DNA from 4 places in the Devosia sp. Soil_C_22 genome. Region 2 is predicted to be linked to each of the others. Evidence: predicted binding sites of a transcription regulator. Region 2 holds the regulator's gene; each other region holds the start of a gene.

Region 1 (5,134 bases), on a different contig from region 2:
TCCGTTGCGATACCAGGTGTCGCCGACCGTGACCGGCGTGCCTTCGCCGCGGCGGATGGCCTTTATGCCGAGATTGCTGTCCGAGACCTCGAAGATCGAGCCGCCATTGTCCTGCGGGATCTCGTTCATGAAGTAGCCCGAGAGCCCCGAGCGTTCGCAGACGAGGCTCGCGTGATCCTCGACCAGATACGGCCGGTCCGAGAAGACCAGCGGCTCGACCCGGGTATGCGGCGGCACCGCGAACAGCCGCTTTTCGCGCCCGGCCGAGAGGATGGTCAGGTGTTTCGCCATGTTGAGCTTGGGCACGTCCCAGCGCGGGATCGGCGACGGCGTCATCACGTGCCGGCCGTTGACGAGGCTCGGATAGGCCGCGCCCTGCATGATGCGGCCCTTGCGCACCAGCTGCTCGTAGAGCGTCAGCCACAGCTTGCCGTAGTCGGCGTCGGCGTGCATCTGCCGGGCGATCGAGATGTTGGGCTCGACCCCGCGCAGCGGCTCGGGATTGGGCACCTGGAGGACGAGGATCTGGTCCGCGCCCATCGTCTCCTCCGGCACGCGGTGGCGCGACTGGACGATGGTGGCGTCGAGCGTGTCCCAGGTCTCGGTGGCGTGCGAGACGCGGCTGATGAAGCGGCGGATCGAGGCGGCGTTGACGCCGTCATCGGCGCCCTGGTCGATGACCTTCACCACCGAGCGGGGGTTCACCAGCGTCAGCGTCACCTGCAGCCCGCCGGTACCCCAGCCGCGCGCCATCGGCACTTCGCGGCTGGCGTAGGGCATCTGGCAGCCGGGGACGGCGATGGCCTTGAGCAGCTTGCGCCGCACTTCGCGCTTGGCCGAGGCATCTAGGAAGCCGTAGCTGGTCGCGGCCCAGGGCTTGGTCAGGGTCTTGAGGCTCATGCCACCGGCTCCTCTTGGCGCAGCTCGGCGGCGGTGCCGGCCGGAGCGGGCTGCTTTTTGGCTTTGGCGTCGCGCATTGCGTCGAGCGCCGACTGGAAGGTCACGTAGTGCGGGAGCTTGAAATGGATGCAGAAGCCCGAGGCTTCGACGCTCTCGGTGTGGTAGAGGTAGAATTCTTCCTGGACTGGCGATCCGGGTTCGGCGGCGGCCGAGTTGAGGTCGAGCGTTGCGGCGGCGATCACCTTCACTTCGTTCCACCCGAAGGTGGCGGCGAAACCGAGTTCGAGCAGGTCGCGCTTGGCGGTGACTTCGGCCTGGCTGACGCGGACGCGGCCGGCTGAGAACGTGGTGCCGGTCGGGTGTTGCACGACGACTTCGGCTTCGGCGAGACGGAGCTCGTTCACCGTCGGGTGGGCGTTGCCGTAGCCGCGCATGGCGGCGTAGCCGAGCGCCAGCACGCCGCCGGTTTCGGCGCGGGCAAGGCTCTGGAGGCGATGGCCGCGCGAAGCGGGGAACAGCAGCGGCTCTCGGGTGACGTCGGGGATATCCGCGGCCGCGGCCGCGGGCTCGGGCGCCGGGGCGACGAGACCGAGCTGGCGCTGCCAGGCGGCGAGCGAGGGCTGGTGCATCGGGGCCGACGTAGCAGCCGGCTCGACGGCGGGGGGCACGAAGGGGGTGCCTTCGAGCACGTCGGTCGCCAGCACGCGGTGCGAGTAGTCGAGGGTGGGGCCGAGGATCTGGCCGCCCGGGATGTCCTTGAAGGCCGCCGAGATGCGGCGGTGGGTCAGCAGCTGATCCTGCTCGACCGTTGCGGCGATGGCGATGCGTGGCTGGGTCGTCCGCCAGGCGCGGAGGACGAGCACGGCTTCGCTGAGCTCACCGCCGGTCTGGGCCAGCGCGAGGGCCGCCAATTCCTCGGAATAGAGCGAGGCTTCGCCCATCACGCGGTCGATGAGATAGGGCATGGACTGCTGGATCTGGCGCACGCGTTCGGCATCGATCGGCCCCAGCTGTTCGCGGAACAGCCGCTCGGCCTGGTCGATGGCCTTTTCGCCACCACGGGTCGCGACATAAGCCATCAGAGCACCTCGATCTGGGTGGAGCGGGGCAGGCCGACGACATCGGCGCCATCGACCACGAACAGGTCGAACCCCTCGGGATAGAGGCAGAGTTCGTCGCGCAACCGCCAGAATTCTGCGGGCAGCGCCAATGCGATCTCGCGCACCCCGTCGATCCCCGGACCGCTGAGCCGCAGCCGCTGTCCCTGCCCGATCTGCGCAGCGATACCGACCGTCGCGCCATCATCGGGATAAAGCGCGCTGCCGCAGCGCAGGAAGCTGAGGGGGGTCAGGTCGTCCGGCAACCGCTCGAGAAAGACATGGTCGGCGGCGCCGGCGGACTCCGCTACCTCTGCGCGGGTTTCATCGATCAGCCGGCGCAACTCGGCTGTGTCGCCGAAGGCGCGGCACTCGATATCGACCAGTGCCTCGACCAGCGGCGCCAGCCCCGGCTCGGGCATGGCCCGCACTTCGCCGGGGCGGGCCAAGGCCCACATCAGCGCTTCGAAGGTCGAGTTGGACCGCAGCTCGGCCGCATCGGGAAGGGCTATCGTCAACATCAGAACGTCTCCATCTCGACACGCGTCGCCTCGACGCTGCGCATGCGCGCATCATCGAGCCCAGTGAGGCGGCGGCGCTCATCGGCAAGCAGGGCCGCCGTCTCGTCCGTCCCTTGCCCGGCTGCCATGGCGAGATCGACCACCGCCATCGCCATGGCGCGTTCGAGATCACGCCCGGTGACCATGCCGTAGCCAATGTGCCCGGCCGCGTCGGCGACCTGTGCCTCGCTGACCAGCACTTCGCCGAGATAGAACTCAGCGCTCTCGACCGTGTCGCGTATCGGCACCATCACCAGCCCAGTGCGGTTGGTGACGACCTCGATGTCGCCCAGCCCCTCGAGCAACCGCTCGGCCAACGCCTTCAGCCGCGCCGGCTCGGCGCGGGCCAGCACGCCCAGCGCTTCGGAATGCCTATTGCTCTCAAGCATCGTCGTGCTTCTCCTCGGGGCTGCTGTCGAAAGTGAACTGGACGCGGTCGCCGGCCCAGGCGCCCTCTGAAAACGCGATCGGCCGGCCCGCCTTGTCGACGTCGACCTTCTGCACGACGAGCACCGACTGGCCGGGCCGCAGCATCAGCAGCGGCGCCTCGCGCTCGTCGGCCGGGCGGGTGAAGATGGTGGTGCGCAGGCGCCGGTAGTCCTCGATGCCGTGGGCGCGGTAGACCTCGGTGACCGAGATGCCCTGCCGCCGCTTCTCGGCGAGATCGGGGAAGCGCGAAGCATCATGGTAGGACCAGCCGAGGCTGATCGGCAGGTCGTTGGCAAAGCCGCGCCGGCAGATGGCATGCACCAGCGCGCCCACCGGCAGGTCGAGCGCCTTGGCGATACGGCTGTCGGCCGGAATCAGCGCTTCGGATATGCCCTGGCCCTTCGCCGTCAGGCCTTGCGACAGCAGGTTCTCGCGGAAGCGCGTGCGCTGGCCGATGACATAGTTCACCAGCGGCGCGCGTTCGACGAAAGTGCCGCGCCCGTGCTCGGTCCGCAGCTTGCCCTCGCCTTCCAGCGCGGCCAGCGCCCGGCGCAGCGAATGCCGCCGCGTGCCGTACAGGCGGCACATCTCGGGCTCCGACGGCAGGCGCGTATCCGGCGCCAGCCGCCCCGAGGCGATCTCGTCGCTGATCCTGTCCCGCGTGGTTTCCCACGTATGCCCTTGGCTGCGCATGCGACCCTGCTAGTCATTCGGATGAGTTCGGAACTAGCTCGATTGCATGACGGCCAAGTGACAGAAAACGCCTGCACTTTGATGACGTAAGCGCAGCGCAGAAGGAGCGCTCCCACCCACGGTGTCATTCCCGCGAAGGCGGGAATCTCTGTTCGCGGTGGTTGCGGCCAAACGGAGATCCCCGCTTTCGCGGGGATGACCCGGTGGGTGGTGGAGGGACCGAGATTAGTGGAGGGTCCGCGCTGGCGGGGCGGTGGATCCCTGCTTTCGCAGGGATGACAATCGAGTTTAGGCACCCAACAGTGGGCAGTCCCCACCGAGGGCAATGTTATGCTCCGACCATCCCCACTCGCCGGGTCATCCCCGCGAAAGCGGGGATCTCCGTTTGGCTGCCACCACCGCAAACAGAGGTTCCCGCTTTCGCGGGAATGACTCCGTGGATGAGGCGACAATCGCGTTTGGTTCTTACTCCTCGGCCACCTGCGGCAGCTCGGTCTGCCAGTTGCCGTAAAGAATTGGCATCAGACCGGCGAGGGCGCTGAACCGGCCCCACGACCGCGCGCTGTCCTGCGTCCAGCCGGTCTCGGCTATGGCGGAAAGCCGCGGGAACACCAGCCGGTCGAAGATGGCGCGGTCGGTCATCGGTTCGGACCAGATGCAGGCCTGAACGCCGAGGAAGTGCTTCTTCTGCTCGGTCGTCCAGCCCTCGGTCGGATCGAACTCGTAGGTTTCCATCGGCCCCGACCAGCCGGCCCAGCCGGCGCCCGGCTCGGACCAGGCAATGCCGTTCGCCATGTCGAGATAGTAGCGCTGCCCCGGCGCCACCACGATGTCGTAGCCCTCGCCGGCCAGCTTGGCGCTGACTTCGACATTGCGCCAGCCAACGAGATAGCTCTTGTCCTTCTCGATGACGTTGCCATGCGCCGCCTCTTCCCAGCCGCCGGTGACGCAGCCCTTCGACGCGAGCAGCGCCTGCACCCGATGCAGGAATTCGGCCTGCAGCACGGCGGTGCCGGTGCCCTCGATATCGTCGGCGCCGTGGAGGTTCGTGGTCTTGTTGAGCCGAGCTGCGTGCGCCGCAGCCGCAGCCTCGCCCTTCAGCACCCTGAGGCGCTCGAGCGCCAGCGGCGAGCCGGACCAGGCCCCGAGCGGCACCTCGTCGGCACCGATATGGATGATCTTGGCCGGGAACAGCTCGACCAGCTCGTCGAAGATGGTGCTCAGCACCTCGTAGGTCTTTTCGTAGGCCGGATTGATGCAGTTGTTCGGGAACCCCTGCACCGAAAAGTAGTCGCCGTGTTCATCCGGATCGCGCAGCTCGGGGATGGCCTGCAGCATGGCGTAGCAATGGCCGGGAATATCGATCTCCGGCACCACCGCGATGCCCAGCCGCTCGGCCAGCCCGACGATCTCGCGGATCGCCGCCTTGCTGTAATAGCCGCCGACCGGCTGCGG
Region 2 (5,134 bases):
CGCGCACCGCCCCATCGCTGCGCCGGTCGGAGAGAATCTCGCCGTCGCTGATCTCGACGACCCGGCCGGCTTCGGCGGCGATCGACGGATCGTGCGTGACGATGATGATGGTGTGGCCCTCGGCATTCAACTCCTTGAGCAGGCTCATCAATTCCTTGCCGCTCCGGCTGTCGAGCGCACCCGTCGGCTCGTCGGCAAGAATAATGTCGCCGCCATTGATCAGCGCCCGAGCTACGCTCACACGCTGCTGCTGGCCACCCGACAGGGCGTTCGGCCGATGCGTCATTCGCTCGCCCAGCCCCAGCCGCTCGAGCAGCTTGTGAGCCCGCTCGCGTCGCCGCGCTTTATGCGCCCCGGCGTAAATGGCTGGCATCTCTACGTTTTCTACCGCGTCGAGGTCGGCGAGCAACTGGTAGCGTTGGAAGATGAAGCCAAAATACTCGCGCCGCAGCTCGGCCAGTTCGTCCGGCTTCAGCGCCGCCACGTTGCGGCCGCCAAGCCGGTATTCACCGGTCCAGTCGTTGTCGAGGCAGCCGAGCACGTTCATCAGCGTCGACTTGCCGGAGCCCGACTGGCCCATGATGGCGACCATCTCGCCGGGGTAGATGTCGAGATCTATGTCCTTGAGCACGGTGATCTTTTCGCTGCCCGCCGGAAACTCGCGACGCAGCTTGCGGATCGAGATGATGGGATCGGTCATCGGCTGGGCCCTCAACCGCCGCCGCCCGGACCCATCATGATCCGCGGCCCGCCGCCGCCAAGCAGGTTGCGGCCCCCACCCTGGCCGGCGCCACCGCCGGTCGTCCGGACACGCAGGCCGCTCGCATCGACGACGAGATCGCCTTCCTCCAGGCCCGACGTGATCTCGGCGGTCACCTTGTTGTTGAGCCCGACCTGCACCTGCCGCGGTTCGGCCCTCTCGTCGGCCGTGTTCCACACGGCGAGCACATAGCCACCATCGCGGGCCCTGGTGGTCAGCAGCGAGGCCGGCAGGGTCAGCACATCCTCGGCTGCATCGAGCACGATGGTCACCTGCGCGGTCATCGAGATGCGCAGCTTGTGGTCCGGATTCTCCACGTCGAACAGCCCGTTATAGTAGACGGCGGTCGACGCGCTCGAGGTGTCGCTCTCGGAGGCGATCGACTCCGGGGCCGGCTCGACAGCGCGCAGCGTGGCGTCGATCCGCGTATCGGGATCGCCCAGGATGGTGAAGTAGACCTGCTGGCCGGGCTGCACGCGCGGTACATCGGCTTCCGAGATCTCGGCCTTCACCACCATCTTGTCGAGGTTGGCGATCTTGACGATGGTCGGCGATGAGGTGTTGGCGTTCAGCGACTGCCCCACTTCCACCGCGACGGCGACTACCGTGCCGTCCATGGGCGCGACGATGCGGGTGCGATCGAGATCGAGCTTGGCCGACTCGACGCTGAGCTCGGCCTGCTGGATCTGCGCGTCGATCGACTTGAGCTCCGCTTCCCCGGTCTGCACCGCAAGTTGCGCGGTCTGGTAGTCTGCGTCCGATATCAGCTTGTTCGGGTTGAGTTTTTCAGCTCGCGCCAGCGCCACGCGAGCCTGCGCGAGGCTTGCTTCCTTGATCTCTTTCTGGGCCGAGATGTTGGCAAGCGCCGCTTCGGCAACCTTCACCGCGTTTTCCTGGTTCAGCGAATCGATCTCGGCGATCACGTCGCCGCTCTTCACATCGTCGCCGAGCGCGACGTTCAGCGACTTGATGCGGCCCGACACTTCGGCACCGACGCTGACCAGCGAACTTGCCTGGATGACCCCCGAGGCCAGCACGGTCTCCTCCACGGAGCCGCGGGTCACCGGAGTGGTGGCGGGAATGGCATCCTTGGCCGGGGCGCTGAATACGACCCAGCCGGCGCCTGCGGCGCCCAAGACAGCGAGCACACCGATAGCAGCAAGCCAACGCTTCATTCGTTCACCTCAATGCCCATATCCGCCCGCCCTACACATAGGAAGGCGGAGCGCGAAAGTCGTGTTAGGGCTTGGTAAGGTGGGTGAAATCTTGGACAGGTTGGAAACGCTGGGCGCTCCAACCTGTCCGCAACGTCAGCTCAGCGCGGCAAAGCGCTCGTCGAAGGCATAGCCGGCGCCACGCACGGTACGGATCGGGTCGGCGTCGCGGTGGCGGTTGATCGCCTTGCGAAGGCGCCCGACATGTACGTCTACGGTGCGCTCGTCGACATAGACATCGTTGCCCCACACGCCATCGAGCAGTTGCTCGCGCGAGTACACCCGGCCGGGATGGCGCATCAGATACTCGAGCAGGCGATACTCGGTCGGCCCCAGGTGCACCTCGCGGCCGCCGCGACGGACACGGTGGCTGGTCCGATCGAGCTCGAGATCGCCGGCCTTCAGTACGGCGGTCACGAGCTGGGGGCTCGAGCGGCGCAGCAGCGCATTGATGCGGGCCAGCAGTTCCGGGATCGAGAACGGCTTTACGACATAATCGTCGGCGCCGGTCGCAAGGCCGCGAACCCGCTCTTCTTCCTCGCCGCGCGCCGTGATCATGATGATCGGGGTGCGCGCGGTTTCCTCGCGGGCCCGCCAGCGGCGGCAGAGCTCGATGCCGGAGAGGCCAGGCAGCATCCAATCGAGCAGGATCAGGTCCGGCACGCCGTCGCGGATGCGTTCCACAGCCTCATCGCCCGAGGCGGCCGTCGCAACGCGAAAGCCCTCCGCCTCAAGGTTATAGCGCAGCAATACTGCGAGATCGGCCTCGTCCTCGACGATGAGGATGGTAGCAGACATCGGCGGTCACTCCGTCGTGGATTCGTCGGTCAGACTTACTCTTTGACCTGCGTACGGTGCTGGTCGGGGGCAGTCCCGATCTGGCGGCCGGTCTCGAGGTAGTAAGCGTGCTCGGCAATGTTGGTGGCGTGGTCGCCGACGCGCTCGAGGCTCTTGGAGCAGAACAGCAGATGCGTGCACTGCGTGATGTTGCGCGGATCTTCCATCATGTAGGTGAGCAGTTCGCGGAACAGCGAGGTGTAGAGCGCATCGATCTCTTCGTCGGAGTTGCACACTTCGACGGCGGCGGCGCTGTTGCGCGTCGCGTAGGCATCGAGCGCCGCCTTGAGCTGGCGCAGGATCAGGTCGGACATGTGCTTGACGCCGTTGTAGAATTTCGGCGCGAGGCTGAGCCCGTCTATCTGCAACGTGCGGCGCGAGATGGTCTTGGCCATATCGCCGACGCGCTCGAGATCGTTGGCGACGTGGATCGAGGTGATGATGGCGCGCAGGTCCGTCGCCATGGGCTGGCGGCGGGCGATCATCGAGACGGCGATCTCGTCGATCTTCTTCTGCATCTCATCGATGGCCTTGTCGGCATCGATGGTCTGGCGCGCCAGGCTGTGGTCCAGCCGCAGCAGCGCCCGGGTGGCGTTCGATACGGCCACTTCAACCTGCCCGCCCATCTCGAAGATGAGCTTGGCAAGGTTGGTCAGTTCTTCCTCGTAAGAGGTAACGATATGCTCGTTGAGCGTAGACATTGATCGATCCTCGTCCGGTCAGCCGATGCGGCCGGTGATGTAGTCCTGCGTCTGCTTGTTCTTGGGGTTGGTGAAGATGTCCTCGGTCTTGCCTTCCTCGATCAGGTTGCCGAGGTGGAAGAACGCGGTCTTCTGACTGACGCGGGCGGCCTGCTGCATCGAGTGCGTCACGATGACAATGGTGTAGTTCTCGCGCAGTTCGTCGATCAGTTCCTCGATCACTGCGGTGGCGATCGGGTCGAGGGCCGAGCAGGGCTCGTCCATCAGGATGACTTCAGGGCCCACGGCGATGGCGCGGGCGATGCAGAGGCGCTGCTGCTGGCCGCCCGAGAGGCCGGTGCCCGGCTCGTGCAGACGGTCCTTCACCTCGTTGAACAGTCCTGCCTTGCGCAGCGAGGTCACGACGATCTCGTCGAGCTCGGCCTTGGACTTGGTGAGGCCGTGGATCTTCGGGCCGTAGGCGATGTTCTCGTAGATCGACTTGGGGAACGGATTGGGCTTCTGGAACACCATGCCGATGCGCGCACGCAGTTCCACGACGTCGAGATTTGGATCGTAGATGTCGTCATTGTCGAGGCTGATCTTGCCGCCGACAACGCAACCCTCGATCGTGTCGTTCATGCGGTTGATGCAGCGCAGGAACGTCGACTTGCCGCAACCCGAGGGCCCGATGAACGCGGTGACAGCACGATCGGGAATATCGATCGACACACCGAACAGGGCCTGCTTGGCGCCGTAGTGGACGGTGACATCGCGCGCCTGGACGCGGATCGGGTGGTTGACCGCATCCGAACCTGGGGCGATCTGAGCGTTTTCCATTTTGACCTTGCCTGCCAACATGTCCATTTGAAGCCTCCTGGGCGAACCCGAAACTATGCCCGGCGCTCGAGGCGCGACCGAAGATAGATAGCGACGCCGTTAAGTGCGATCATCACGGCGAGAAGCACCATAATCGCAGCGGCCGTGCGCGGTTCGAAGAAATTGCGGTTCTCGTTGCCCTGCCACAGGTAGATCTGCACCGGCAGAGCGGTCGCCTGATCGAGCGGGGTGGCGGGGACGGCGGCGACGAACGCCTTCATGCCGATAAGCAGCAGGGGCGCGGTTTCGCCGAGCGCGTGGGCCACACCCAGGATCGTTGCCGTCAGGATCGAGGGGAAGGTGACCGGCAGGACGTGATGAAACACCATCTGTGTCTTGCTGGCGCCGAGACCGAGCGCCGCCTGGCGCAGGGCCGGCGAGACGCCCAGCAGCGCGCCACGGGTAGCGATGATGATGGTCGGTAGCGTCATCAGCGTCAGCACAAGACCGCCGACAATCGGGGCCGAGATCGGCAGGTGCATGTAGTTGATGAACACCGCCGCGCCGAGCAGACCAAACACGATGGAGGGTACAGCCGCGAGGTTGTTGATGTTGACCTCGATCAGGTCGGTCAGCCGCGACTTGGGTGCGAACTCTTCGAGGTAGATCGCGGCGCAAACGCCAATCGGCACGGCCAGCAGGATGACGATCAGCATCATCCACAGGGTACCGACGAAGGCGCCAAGCAGACCGGCCGACGCAGGCGCGGCGCGACTGTCGACATTGGTCAGGATCGACCAGGCAAAGCCGCTCGAGATGGTGCC
Region 3 (5,134 bases), 860 kb from region 2:
ACCTCTTGCGTTCGGACTCGATCAAGATCGAGAGCAACATCACGTTCTCGAACCTCGATCCGCTCTCGACCTATCTGGGCCGGCCGGGGAACACGAAGAAGGGCGGGCTGGCGCTCGACGAATACCAGCGCCGGCAGGAGCAGCACCGGGTGGCCGAGATCGCGGCGCTGCGGGACGTGCCCTATTTCATCGAGCGGGCCGCGCGGCTCTACGACTATTCCAACTTCATCGCCGATACGGGCGGCTCGCTGATCGAGGTCATCGATCCGAGCAACGCCGAGGATCCGGTGATCGAGGCGCTGACCGGCAGCACGCTGCTGCTCTATATCCGCGGGACCGCAGCGGACACGGCCGAGCTGGTCCGGCGGTTCACGTCGAGCCCCAAGCCGATGTATTACCAGCCGCCCTTCCTCGTGCAGAAGTGGGCGGAGTTCAAGGCGCTGAACGGGATCGACAAGGACGAGAGTGTCGATCCGGACGCATTCGGGGCCTGGGGGTTCGAGGCGCTGCTGACCGATCGGCTGCCGCGCTACCAGCAGCTGGCGGACAATTTCGGCTATACGGTCGAGGCATCGGACCTCGCGACGGTGCGCGACGGCGACGAATTCCTCGACCTCGTCGCGGGGGCGATCGGCCAGCGAATGCGATAGCGCCGGTCTTATCGGCGCCGCTTCCGCTCACCCGTTCGCATTCCCATTTTTCGAGGCTGCCATGCCCATTCGCATTCCCGACCACCTGCCTGCCCGCGAAACGCTCGAACAAGAGGGCGTCGTGGTGATGGATTCGACCCGCGCGGCGCGCCAGGACATCCGGCCGCTGCAGATCGGCCTGCTCAACCTGATGCCCAACAAGCAGCGTACCGAGACGCAGTTCGCGCGCCTGATCGGCTCGACGCCGCTGCAGATCGACATGACGCTGGTGCGCATCACCGAGCATCAGAGCAAGCACACGTCGGAGGACTATCTCAAGACGTTCTACTCGACCTGGGCCGAGGTGAAGGAGCGCAAGTTCGACGGCTTCATCGTCACCGGCGCGCCGATCGCGCATATCCCGTTCGAGGAGGTGCGCTACTGGTCCGAAATGCTGGAGATCATGGCGTGGACCGAGACCAACGTGCACCAGACGATGTTTATCTGCTGGGGCGCGCAAGCGGCGCTGCACCATTTCCACAAGGCGCGCCGCTTCCGCATGGAGCACAAGGCGTTCGGCGTGTTCCGGCACAAGCTGGTGGGCGGGCCGACGCCGTGGCTGCGCGGGTTCTCGGACAGCCCGATGATCCCCGTGAGCCGGTATAACGACATCGACAAGGCGAGCCTCGGGCCGGACCTCGACGTGCTGATCGACAATGACGAGATCGGGGTGTGCATGCTGGCCGACAGGGCGCGGCGTGCGCTCTACATGCTCAACCACCTCGAATACGACAACCGCTCGCTGGCGGACGAGTACGAGCGCGACGTGAAGGCGGGGCTGGAGACGGCGCCGCCGACCAACCTCTATCCCAACGGGGATACGTCGGCGGTGCCGGAGAACCGGTGGCGCAGCCATGCGCACCTGCTGTTCCAGAACTGGATCAACGAGATCTACCAGACGACGCCGTACGAGGTGGAGCAGATCGGGCAGTGAGATGCGAGGGGGCGGGTCGCAGTTGCGTCCGCCCCCTCGCGAAGTCCGGTGGAGTCGGCCGACGCCGGCTCCAGTGTCAACGTCAGACCGCGATCTTGCCGCCGCCCTGCCTGGTGATCACGACCACGGACGGGCGGACCGGCATGGCGTCGTCGAAGTCGGGCCAGCGGGTCGACAGGTCCTCGTAGTACGAGGCGCGGCCGAAGCCTTCCCAGTCATCGCCGCCATCGGCCGGATGCTGCACGGCGACGAACGCCGTCTCGTCGTCCGGCGTGAACAACGGGCCGCACATTTCGGCGCCGACCGGCACGCGGAAGAACAGCTTCGAGGTCGCGCGCGCGGCGCCTTCGGTATCGACTGCCCACAGGCCATCGGTACGGCCGGTGCCCTTGGGGCTGTTGCCGTCGGTGGAGACCCACAGGCGGCCCATCGAGTCGACGGCGCAGTTGTCCGGCATGCCGAACCAGCCGTTGACCGTGGTGTCGGTCGAGAAGGTGGCGCCGACTTCGGCAACCGCCGGGTCGCCGCACTTGAGCAGGATTTCCCACTTGCCGGTGGTGGCGGCAAAATCGCCGTCGGTTTCGGCGATCTCGATGATGTGGCCGAAGGCGTTCTTGGCGCGCGGGTTGGCCGCATCGGCCTCCTTGCGCGAGTTGTTGTTGGTCAGCATCACGTAGACCTTGCCGTTGACGCCATTGGGCTGGATGTCCTCGGGACGATCCATCTTGGTGGCGCCGAGCAGGTCGCCGGCACGGCGAGTTTCGATCAGTACGTCGGCCTGGCTGTTGAAGCCGTTCTCGGCGGTCAGCGGGCCCTCGCCAAACACGACCGGCAGCCACTCCATCGCGCCATCCTCGGAGAACCTGGCGACGTAGAGCGTGCCGTCGTCGAGCAGGTCCATGTTGGCGGCGCGATCGTTGGGGTTGAACGTGCCGGCGGTGACGAACTTGTAGACGTAGTCGAAGGCCTGGTCGTCGCCGAGGTAGAAGACCACGCGACCATCCTTGTTGACGATCGACTCCGCGCCTTCGTGGCGGAAGCGGCCAAGAGCGGTGCGCTTCTTGGGGACCGAGGTGGGATCCTGCACGTCGACCTCGACGATCCAGCCGAAGCGGTTGGGCTCGTTCGGCTCCTTGGAGATATCGAAGCGGTCGTAGTGCCTGGCCCACTCGTAGGACGCGTCCGGCACGCCGAAACGCTCGTAATTGGCTGCCTCCGGGTGCCCTTCCGGCAGGGCACCGTCGAAGTAACCGTGCACGTTCTCTTCGGCCATGATGTAGGTGCCCCAGGGGGTCACGCCACCAGCGCAGTTGTTGATGGTGCCGAACACCCTGGTGCCGGTGGCGTCGGCATTGGTCTTGAGACGGTCGTGGCCGGCGGCCGGACCGGCGATCTGCATCTCCGTGTTGGCGGTGATGCGGCGGTTGAGCGCGCCGTCCTTGACCACGGCCCACTTGCCGTCGACCTTCCGGATTTCGACGATGGAGCCGCCATGGGCTGCCATCTCGACATCGACCTGCTCCTTGCTGAGCGGGCCCTGCTCGATCTCGCCGGCAGTGAGGGTGACGAGACCGGGGAACATCAGGTGCGGGTTGGTGTATTCGTGGTTGACCACCAGCAGGCCGTGCTGGCTCGAGCCGTCGAGGGGGATGTAGCCGACATAGTCGTTATTGTAGCCGAACTGCCTGGACTGGGCTTCGGCGGTCTGCGCGGCGGGATCGAACTCGGGAGCGTCGGCGAGGACGGCGTCGCCCCAGCGCAGCAGGATATCGGCGTCATAGCCTTCGGCCACGTGGTGGGTCTGGTCGATGCCAGCCTCGACTTCCTTGAACGAGAAGGCCGAACCGGTGCCCTGGGCCTTGGCATCCTCGGCGGTGAGGAGCGCCAGCGGGCTCACGGTCGCGGCGATGGCGGACACGGCCAGCGACCCGCGCAGGAAATCGCGGCGCGAGAAACGGGCGCTGATGATTTCACCCATGGTCTTGTTATTGCTGAGATTCCGCGGCTCGCCGTCGGCCGCCTCGAGCTGCGACGTCCGGAAAATCGGGGTCTGGTCGTTCATTGGAATGCTCCTCGATGGTATGGGGAGGCCCTCAATCCTTAGAGCCATTCCAAACTGTAGGAAGCGCGCGTCACAGCTGGATGACGACGACATGACCATGCGGCAACGATTAGCTAAGCGCCTGCCATGCTTGAAAAAAGCCCCGCCGCTGGCAACATAGGGCGAGATAGGAGACCCGGCTTGGCGACGCGCCCTACCACCGTTACGGACGAGCTCGGCATCGCGCTCTCCAACCTCGCCGATGCAGCGACGGCGCCGTTCACGCCGACGCTGCGGCTTGGGGTGACCGGGTTAAGTCGTTCCGGCAAAACGGTTTTTATCACCGCGCTGATCCATAACCTGCTGACTGGCGGGCGGCTGCCGGGGTTTGCGGCGCTGACCGAGGGGCGGTTCATCGGGGCGCGGCTGGCCGAGAGCCCGGATGCGGGGGTGCCGCGCTTTGCCTACGAGCAGCACCTCGCGGCGCTGACCGGGAAGGATCCGCACTGGCCGGAATCGACGCGTCGAATCAGCCAGTTGCGGCTCAGTCTTAAGTTTCAGTCGAAGCGCTTCGTGTCCGGCATGTTCGGGCCGACGGTGCTCAATCTCGACATTGTCGACTATCCGGGCGAGTGGCTGCTCGACCTGCCGCTGCTGTCGCTAAGCTATGCCGAGTGGAGCGCGCAGGCGATTGGGCGAGCATCGCTGACCCATACCAGGGCCGAAGCTGAACCGTTCATTAACGAAATCCAACAGACCGATCCGCTGAAAGAGGCCTCGGACGCCGATGCCGAGCGGCTGGCGGCGGCGTTCACCGAGTATCTCAGGCGCAGCCGTGAGGATGGGCGGGCGATGAGCACGCTGCCGCCGGGGCGCTTCCTGATGCCGGGCGACCTCGAGGGCAGCCCTGCCCTCACCTTCGCGCCGCTGCCGGCGCCGCATGCGCCCGTGCGCTCCAGCTCGCTCTACGCCATGCTCGAGCGGCGCTACGAGGCCTACAAGGCGATCGTGGTGCGGCCATTCTTTCGCGACCATTTTGCCCGGCTCGACCGGCAGGTCGTGCTGGTCGATACGCTGCGGGCGCTGAATGCCGGGCCGGCGGCGGTGGCCGATCTCGAGACGGCGCTGACAGATATACTCCAGTGCTTCCGGCAGGGGGATAACAACGTGCTGACCCGGCTGGTGGCGCGGCGGATCGACCGAATCCTGTTCGCGGCGACCAAGGCGGATCATATCCACTCGTCCAGCCATGACCGGCTCGAAGCGGTGATGAACCGGCTGGTGGCCGATGCAGCGCGCAAGGCGCGCTTTGCCGGGGCGGAGACGAAATCGATGGCCATCGCCTCGGTGCGGGCGACGCGGGAAAGCGTGATCGAGGATGGCGGCAAGCACGAGGTGATCGTGGGGACGCCCGAGGCCGGCGAGGTGCTGGACGGCACGCGCTATGACGGGGCGACCGAGATCGCGCTG
Region 4 (5,134 bases), 330 kb from region 2:
TCGAGCAGATCCTTGTTCGCGGCGCGGTCGGTCGGGTTCCACGGCTTGGCGGTGACGAACTTGTAGAGGTACTCGAAGTCGTCATCGTCGCCCATGTAGAGCACGACGCGGCCATCGGGAGCGACGGCGACCTGGGCACCTTCATGGGTGAAGCGGCCGAGCGCGGTGCGCTTGACCGGCTTGGCGGTCGGATCGAACGGGTCGATCTCCACGACCCAGTCGAACTTCAGCCACTCGTTGGGCTCTTTCTCGAAGTTCAGGCGATCTTCGAGACGGCCGAGGCCGTAGCCGTCATTCTCGTCCTCGTCCCAGCCCTGGCGTTCGACCAGGTCCTGGTCGGCCAGCGTGGTGTAGTCGCCGGCGAACACGTCCATGCCGCCTTCTTCACCCGACAGGATCGTGCCCCACGGGGTCATGCCGCCCGAGCAGTTCGAGATCGAGCCGAACACCACGGTGCCGGTCGGGTCGATCGAGGTCTTGAGCCGATCGTCGCCGGCGGCCGGGCCGGAAAGGCGCATCTCGGTGCCGAGGTGCACGCGGCGGTTGAACGCGCCATCGGTGACAACCTGCCACTCGGCGCCGTTCTTTTTCACTTCAACCACGGAGATGCCGGTCGAGGCAGCAACAGCCTTGAGCTGGTCGTCGCTCAGCTTTTCCTTGTAGTCCTCGTAGGTCACGCCCGGGAACATCAGGTAGGGCGCGGCATATTCGTGGTTCACGACGAGGAGGCCGTGATCGTTCGACTGCGACCCCTGCGGCAGCGGCAGGAAGGCGGTGAAGTCGTTGTTATAGCCGAACTGCCTGGCGGCAGCGTCGCCATTGAGCGTCGCGAGATCGAACTCGGGCGCATCGGCGAACAGCTTGTCGCCCCACTTGAGCAGGATCTGGCGCGAGTAGCCCTCGGGCCAGTGGTCGGTGGTGTCGGTGACGCGGGTCAGCTCGGGGAAGGTGAGGCTCGACGGCGAGTTCGACTGCGCGGCGGCGCGGCCGGCAAAGCCGGCGCCCGCGCCGGCAATCGCCGTGGTGGCCAGCAGGCCCTTGAGGATGGTGCGGCGTGAATAGCCTTCAACCATCAGTTCAGAGTATTTCGTGCCGAAGGATTGGCGGCGCGTCGGACGCGCGCGAGTCTTCAAACGATCAGTCATCGTGGACGCTCCCAGTATTACGGGGCGTTGCCTGCGCCTGACTGACGACGCTGACGTGACAATTGCGTGTCACACATATGAACGAGAAATATAAGCTTCAAGCCAGAAATACTGGCTCAGCCGGCGAGCTGGTCGAGCGGGACGTCCGGCATTTCGTCATAGGCGAGGTTGAGCAGACGGCGCACCTGGTCACGCGGGATGGGGCGCGAAACCAGGAACCCCTGCGCTTCGGCATAGCCGGCGGCGTGCACGTGGCGCAGTTGCTCGGCGGTCTCGATGCCCTCAGCCGTGGTCGCCATGTTGAGGCGGCGGCCGATATCGGCGACGGCGGCGACGATGGTGCTGGCGCCATCGGTGTTGGAGAGCGCGCGCACGAAGGTGCCGTCGATCTTGATCTTGTCGAAGGGGAAAGCGAGCAGGTAGCCGAGCGCCGAAAAGCCGGTGCCGAAATCGTCCAGCGCGATACGCACGCCAAGCGCGCGCAGCTGGCGCAAGGTTTCCAGGCTCTCGGCGGAGTTCTCGAGGAACACCGACTCGGTGATCTCGATCTCGACCCGGTTATGGGCGAGGCCCGAGGCGGCCAGCGCCTGGGTTAGCGTGGTGAGGAGGCTCCCGCGCACCAGCTGCACCGAGGAGACGTTGACCGCCACGCGCAGATCGCCGGGCCAGCGCGCCGCCTCGGCGATGGCTTCGCGCAGGACCCAATCGCCGATGGGGACGATCAGCCCGGTATCCTCGGCGATGGGGATGAACTCGGCCGGCGAGATCATGCCGCGCTCGGGATGCTGCCAGCGCAGCAGCGCCTCGAAGCCGGCAAAGGACTCGGTGGCAAGGTTCAGGATGGGCTGGAAATGCAACTCGAGTTCGTCACGCTCGACGGCGCCACGCAGATCGACCTCCAGCCCGCGGCGCTGGGCTTCGGCGCGCCCCATATCCGCATCGTAGAGTCGCAGGCCGCCCCGGCGATCGCGCTTTGCGGCGTAGAGGGCGAGATCGGCGCTGTGCAGCAGTGCATCGACATCCTCGCCGTCTCGACCGGCAAGCGCAATGCCGATGCCCACCGCAATGGTGACGATCTGCCCGTCGAGATCGTACGGCTTCGAGGTTGCGGTCGAGATGCGCCGGGCCAGCGCCTCGGCGGTCTCGGCGATGCCCTGGCGGTGCAGCACCACGAACTCGTCGCCGCCCATGCGGGCCGCAGTGTCGTCGGGGCCGAGACAGTCGGTAAGGCGGGTGGCGAACTGGCGCAGCAACGCGTCGCCGGCAGCGTGACCGAGCATGTCGTTGATCGGCTTGAAGCCATCGAGATCGAGGCAGAGCACGGCAAAGCCGCCACTCGCCACCATGTTCTCGAAGGCATAGCCGATGCGGCGGTAGAACATGGTGCGATTGGGCAGGCCGGTCAGCGCATCGTGATAGGCGAGATGCGCGAGCTCGGCCTGCATATTGTGGAGCTCGGTGACATCCTTGTGGGTCGAGATCCAGCCGCCATCCGCCATTGGCTGGTGAGTCATCGAGATGACCTGCCCCGAGTTCAACCGGTGGATGCCGCCCAGGGTCCGGCCCTCGCCTACCGCACTCAGCCGGTCGGCCAGATAGGCGTCGTTGTCGTCCCCGACATGGGTGTTGCTGGCGATGCGTGCTTCCAGCACTTGGCGAAAGCTGGTGCCGGGCCGGCCGAGTTCGGACGGCAGCCGGTAGACATCCAGGAATTGCTGGTTGCAGGCGACCAGCCGGCCCTGCCGGTCGTAGAGCGATAGCCCGTGGGCGAGATTGTCGAGGATGGCGCGAGTGCGCAGCTCGTTGGCGTCGAGCTTGCCGCGCAGGCTCTCTAGCAGCTTCTGCAGCTCGTCGGAATCGGCAGCAGCGCCGACAGGAATCCCGTTCTCGACGTTGGCTGGGCTCGATCTGCGTGTCGATCTGGCCACCGCAAACCGGCCTTATCCTCGTGGAGATCGGGCCAAGCTAAAGCTCTGGCGTAAAGAGACGGTTAGTCCGCCACAATTGCGCGAACTAACATCGTAGTCGTCGTCAGTCGACGCGGCCGCGTGCAGCCACCGGAACCGTCTCCATGACTTGATCGCCCGAAATCAAGGTGACGGTGTCGAAGAGGTTTGAAACAACGCAGGCATGATTGGGAATGATGCGCAGACGCTCGCCGACGCGCGGCCAGTCCGACGCCACCGGCATCTCGATGACGCCGTGCTCCTCGGAGAGCGCCTTGACCGTCAGCTCGGTGCCCATGACGAGACCGAAGCCTTCCATGCCGAGCAGGTCCGAGGTCAGCGACTTCGAGCCGGCATCGATAACGACGCGGGTCGGGGTGGGCCGGCTGACGACGGTGGCGAGCACGGTGAGCGCGCAATCGTCGAGGCTGGCGGCCTTCTCGCGGACCTGGAAGCGGTCGTAATAAATGTACGTGCCGGGGCGGCGCTCGGTCACCGGGCCGCCGCCGGGCGCCCACATGTCGGGGCTATTGCCGGACGTGACTTTTGGCACCTCGATCCCCGCTTGCTTGAACACGGCAAGCGCATCGTTGATCCAGGCATTGGATTTTTCTACGCCGTGCAGCGGCGGATAGGTCATCAGACCGCCAAAGCGCAGGCCCGGCGACTGCTGAATGTGGCGGGCGAGCGCCAGCGCCTGGGCCGGCGTCTGCACGCCGCAGCGGCCGCCGCCGCTATCGCACTCGATCAGCACGGTCAGCGGCTTGCCTTCGGCGAAGGTCGCGGCATAGCCGGCAACCGTGTCCGGGCTGTCCGCGGTGACGGCGAGCGTCACGCGGTCGTTGACGGCCTTGAGGCGGGCCAGCTTGCGCGCCCCGAGGATGTTGTAGGGCAGGAAGATATCGGTGAGCCCTGCATCGGCCATGACTTCGGCTTCGCCCAGCTTCTGCACGGTGATGCCAACGGCGCCGACTTCGACCTGGCGCTTGGCGAAGCGCGGCAGCTTGTGCGTCTTGGTATGCGGACGCAGCGCATAGCCTTCCTTGTTGGCATGCGCCTGGGCGCGCTGCAGGTTGGCTTCCACCCGATCGATGTCGATGAGGACGGCTGGCGTGTCGATGTCGGCAAAGCTGGTCATGGCGGAATCCCGAAAGGCTGACGCCAATTGGCGCCAGCCTTGATGGGATTGCAAGGGGCGCCGGGCAAGGGCGCTATGCCAGCGGAAGAGATCGGGGACGGATACGGAGACGCCGTTCGCCTCCCTCCCCCTTGCGGGGGACGGAACGAGGGTGGGGGTGGTGCAGTGATCACCGATGGACCCCCGCCCCCAGCCCCTCCCCGCAAGGGGGAGCGGAGCAACCTCTACGGCTCAGTGGTGGGCGCCCTTCATCTCGCGCAGTTCCTCGACCGAGCGGACGGTCTTGCGGGCGGCGCCGGCCCAGTCGCGGGTCTTCACGGTGCCCCTTTCGAGCCGCGCCTTGGCGGCAGGAACGGCGTCGGCATATTGCGGCAGCCACTGGGCCTGGGCGACGACCATCTCGTCGACCATCTGCCAGACCTCGTCGGGCGTGCAGATGGCGCCGACCAGCGGATCGTGCAGCACGGCGAGCTTCAGCAGATCGATGTCGCCCTTGATGGCCGCCTCGACGCTCATGCGCTGCACCGAGATCGACACCGAGCAGGTGGCGGCGCAGGCGAGCGGCAGCTCGATGCCTTCGACCATGTTGATGCCGAAGCGATCGACGAAGCCGGGGCTTTCGATGATCGCGTCGGCCGGCAGGTTCTTGATCACGCCGTTATTGCGCATGTTGAAGTGGCCCCGATAGACGCGGCCGGTCTCGAGCGCCTCGATAATGTGGCTGGCATGCTCGGATGTGCGCTTGTGCTCGCTGAGCGGCTTGGTGGCATCGGCCTTGAACTTGGGGAAATCGGTCTCGAACCAGTTCCGGCGTTCGGTCGAATAGCGCAGGTAGCCGCCGGTCTCGCCGTGGATCCAGTCGCTCATGTCGATCCAGCGGCCGATCTCCTCGGGGCGCTTGCGGT

What was found. The regulator PhoB, encoded in region 2, activates phosphate uptake and scavenging genes when phosphate is short. The targets are predictions, from matches to a motif close to TGTCATNNANCTGTCAT.
Region 1: a site for PhoB is predicted at 3,726-3,742, ahead of phnF (phosphonate metabolism transcriptional regulator PhnF). Genes of this name have one in related genera too.
Region 3: a site for PhoB is predicted at 3,755-3,771, ahead of AC3A6I_RS07440 (PhoX family protein). Genes of this name have one in related genera too.
Region 4: a site for PhoB is predicted at 1,190-1,206, ahead of AC3A6I_RS01675 (PhoX family protein). Genes of this name have one in related genera too.

The regions. Positions count from the first base shown of each region.
Region 1 covers NZ_JBDGIY010000002.1:526,408-531,541, reverse strand. The annotation lists gene AC3A6I_RS19665 (alpha-D-ribose 1-methylphosphonate 5-phosphate C-P-lyase PhnJ) at 1-900, opposite strand, end outside; gene AC3A6I_RS19660 (carbon-phosphorus lyase complex subunit PhnI) at 897-1,979, opposite strand; gene phnH (phosphonate C-P lyase system protein PhnH) at 1,979-2,518, opposite strand; gene phnG (phosphonate C-P lyase system protein PhnG) at 2,518-2,946, opposite strand; gene phnF (phosphonate metabolism transcriptional regulator PhnF) at 2,939-3,679, opposite strand; gene AC3A6I_RS19640 (beta-N-acetylhexosaminidase) at 4,145-5,134, opposite strand, start outside.
Region 2 covers NZ_JBDGIY010000001.1:691,639-696,772, reverse strand. The annotation lists gene AC3A6I_RS03290 (MacB family efflux pump subunit) at 1-700, opposite strand, end outside; gene AC3A6I_RS03285 (efflux RND transporter periplasmic adaptor subunit) at 712-1,935, opposite strand; gene phoB (phosphate regulon transcriptional regulator PhoB) at 2,071-2,772, opposite strand; gene phoU (phosphate signaling complex protein PhoU) at 2,808-3,512, opposite strand; gene pstB (phosphate ABC transporter ATP-binding protein PstB) at 3,531-4,358, opposite strand; gene pstA (phosphate ABC transporter permease PstA) at 4,385-5,134, opposite strand, start outside.
Region 3 covers NZ_JBDGIY010000001.1:1,552,129-1,557,262, reverse strand. The annotation lists gene AC3A6I_RS07450 (ATPase) at 1-650, shown strand, start outside; gene AC3A6I_RS07445 (homoserine O-succinyltransferase) at 712-1,623, shown strand; gene AC3A6I_RS07440 (PhoX family protein) at 1,706-3,685, opposite strand; gene AC3A6I_RS07435 (YcjX family GTP-binding protein) at 3,866-5,134, shown strand, end outside.
Region 4 covers NZ_JBDGIY010000001.1:359,308-364,441, reverse strand. The annotation lists gene AC3A6I_RS01675 (PhoX family protein) at 1-1,145, opposite strand, end outside; gene AC3A6I_RS01670 (putative bifunctional diguanylate cyclase/phosphodiesterase) at 1,262-3,073, opposite strand; gene AC3A6I_RS01665 (D-TA family PLP-dependent enzyme) at 3,177-4,229, opposite strand; gene melA (alpha-galactosidase) at 4,461-5,134, opposite strand, start outside.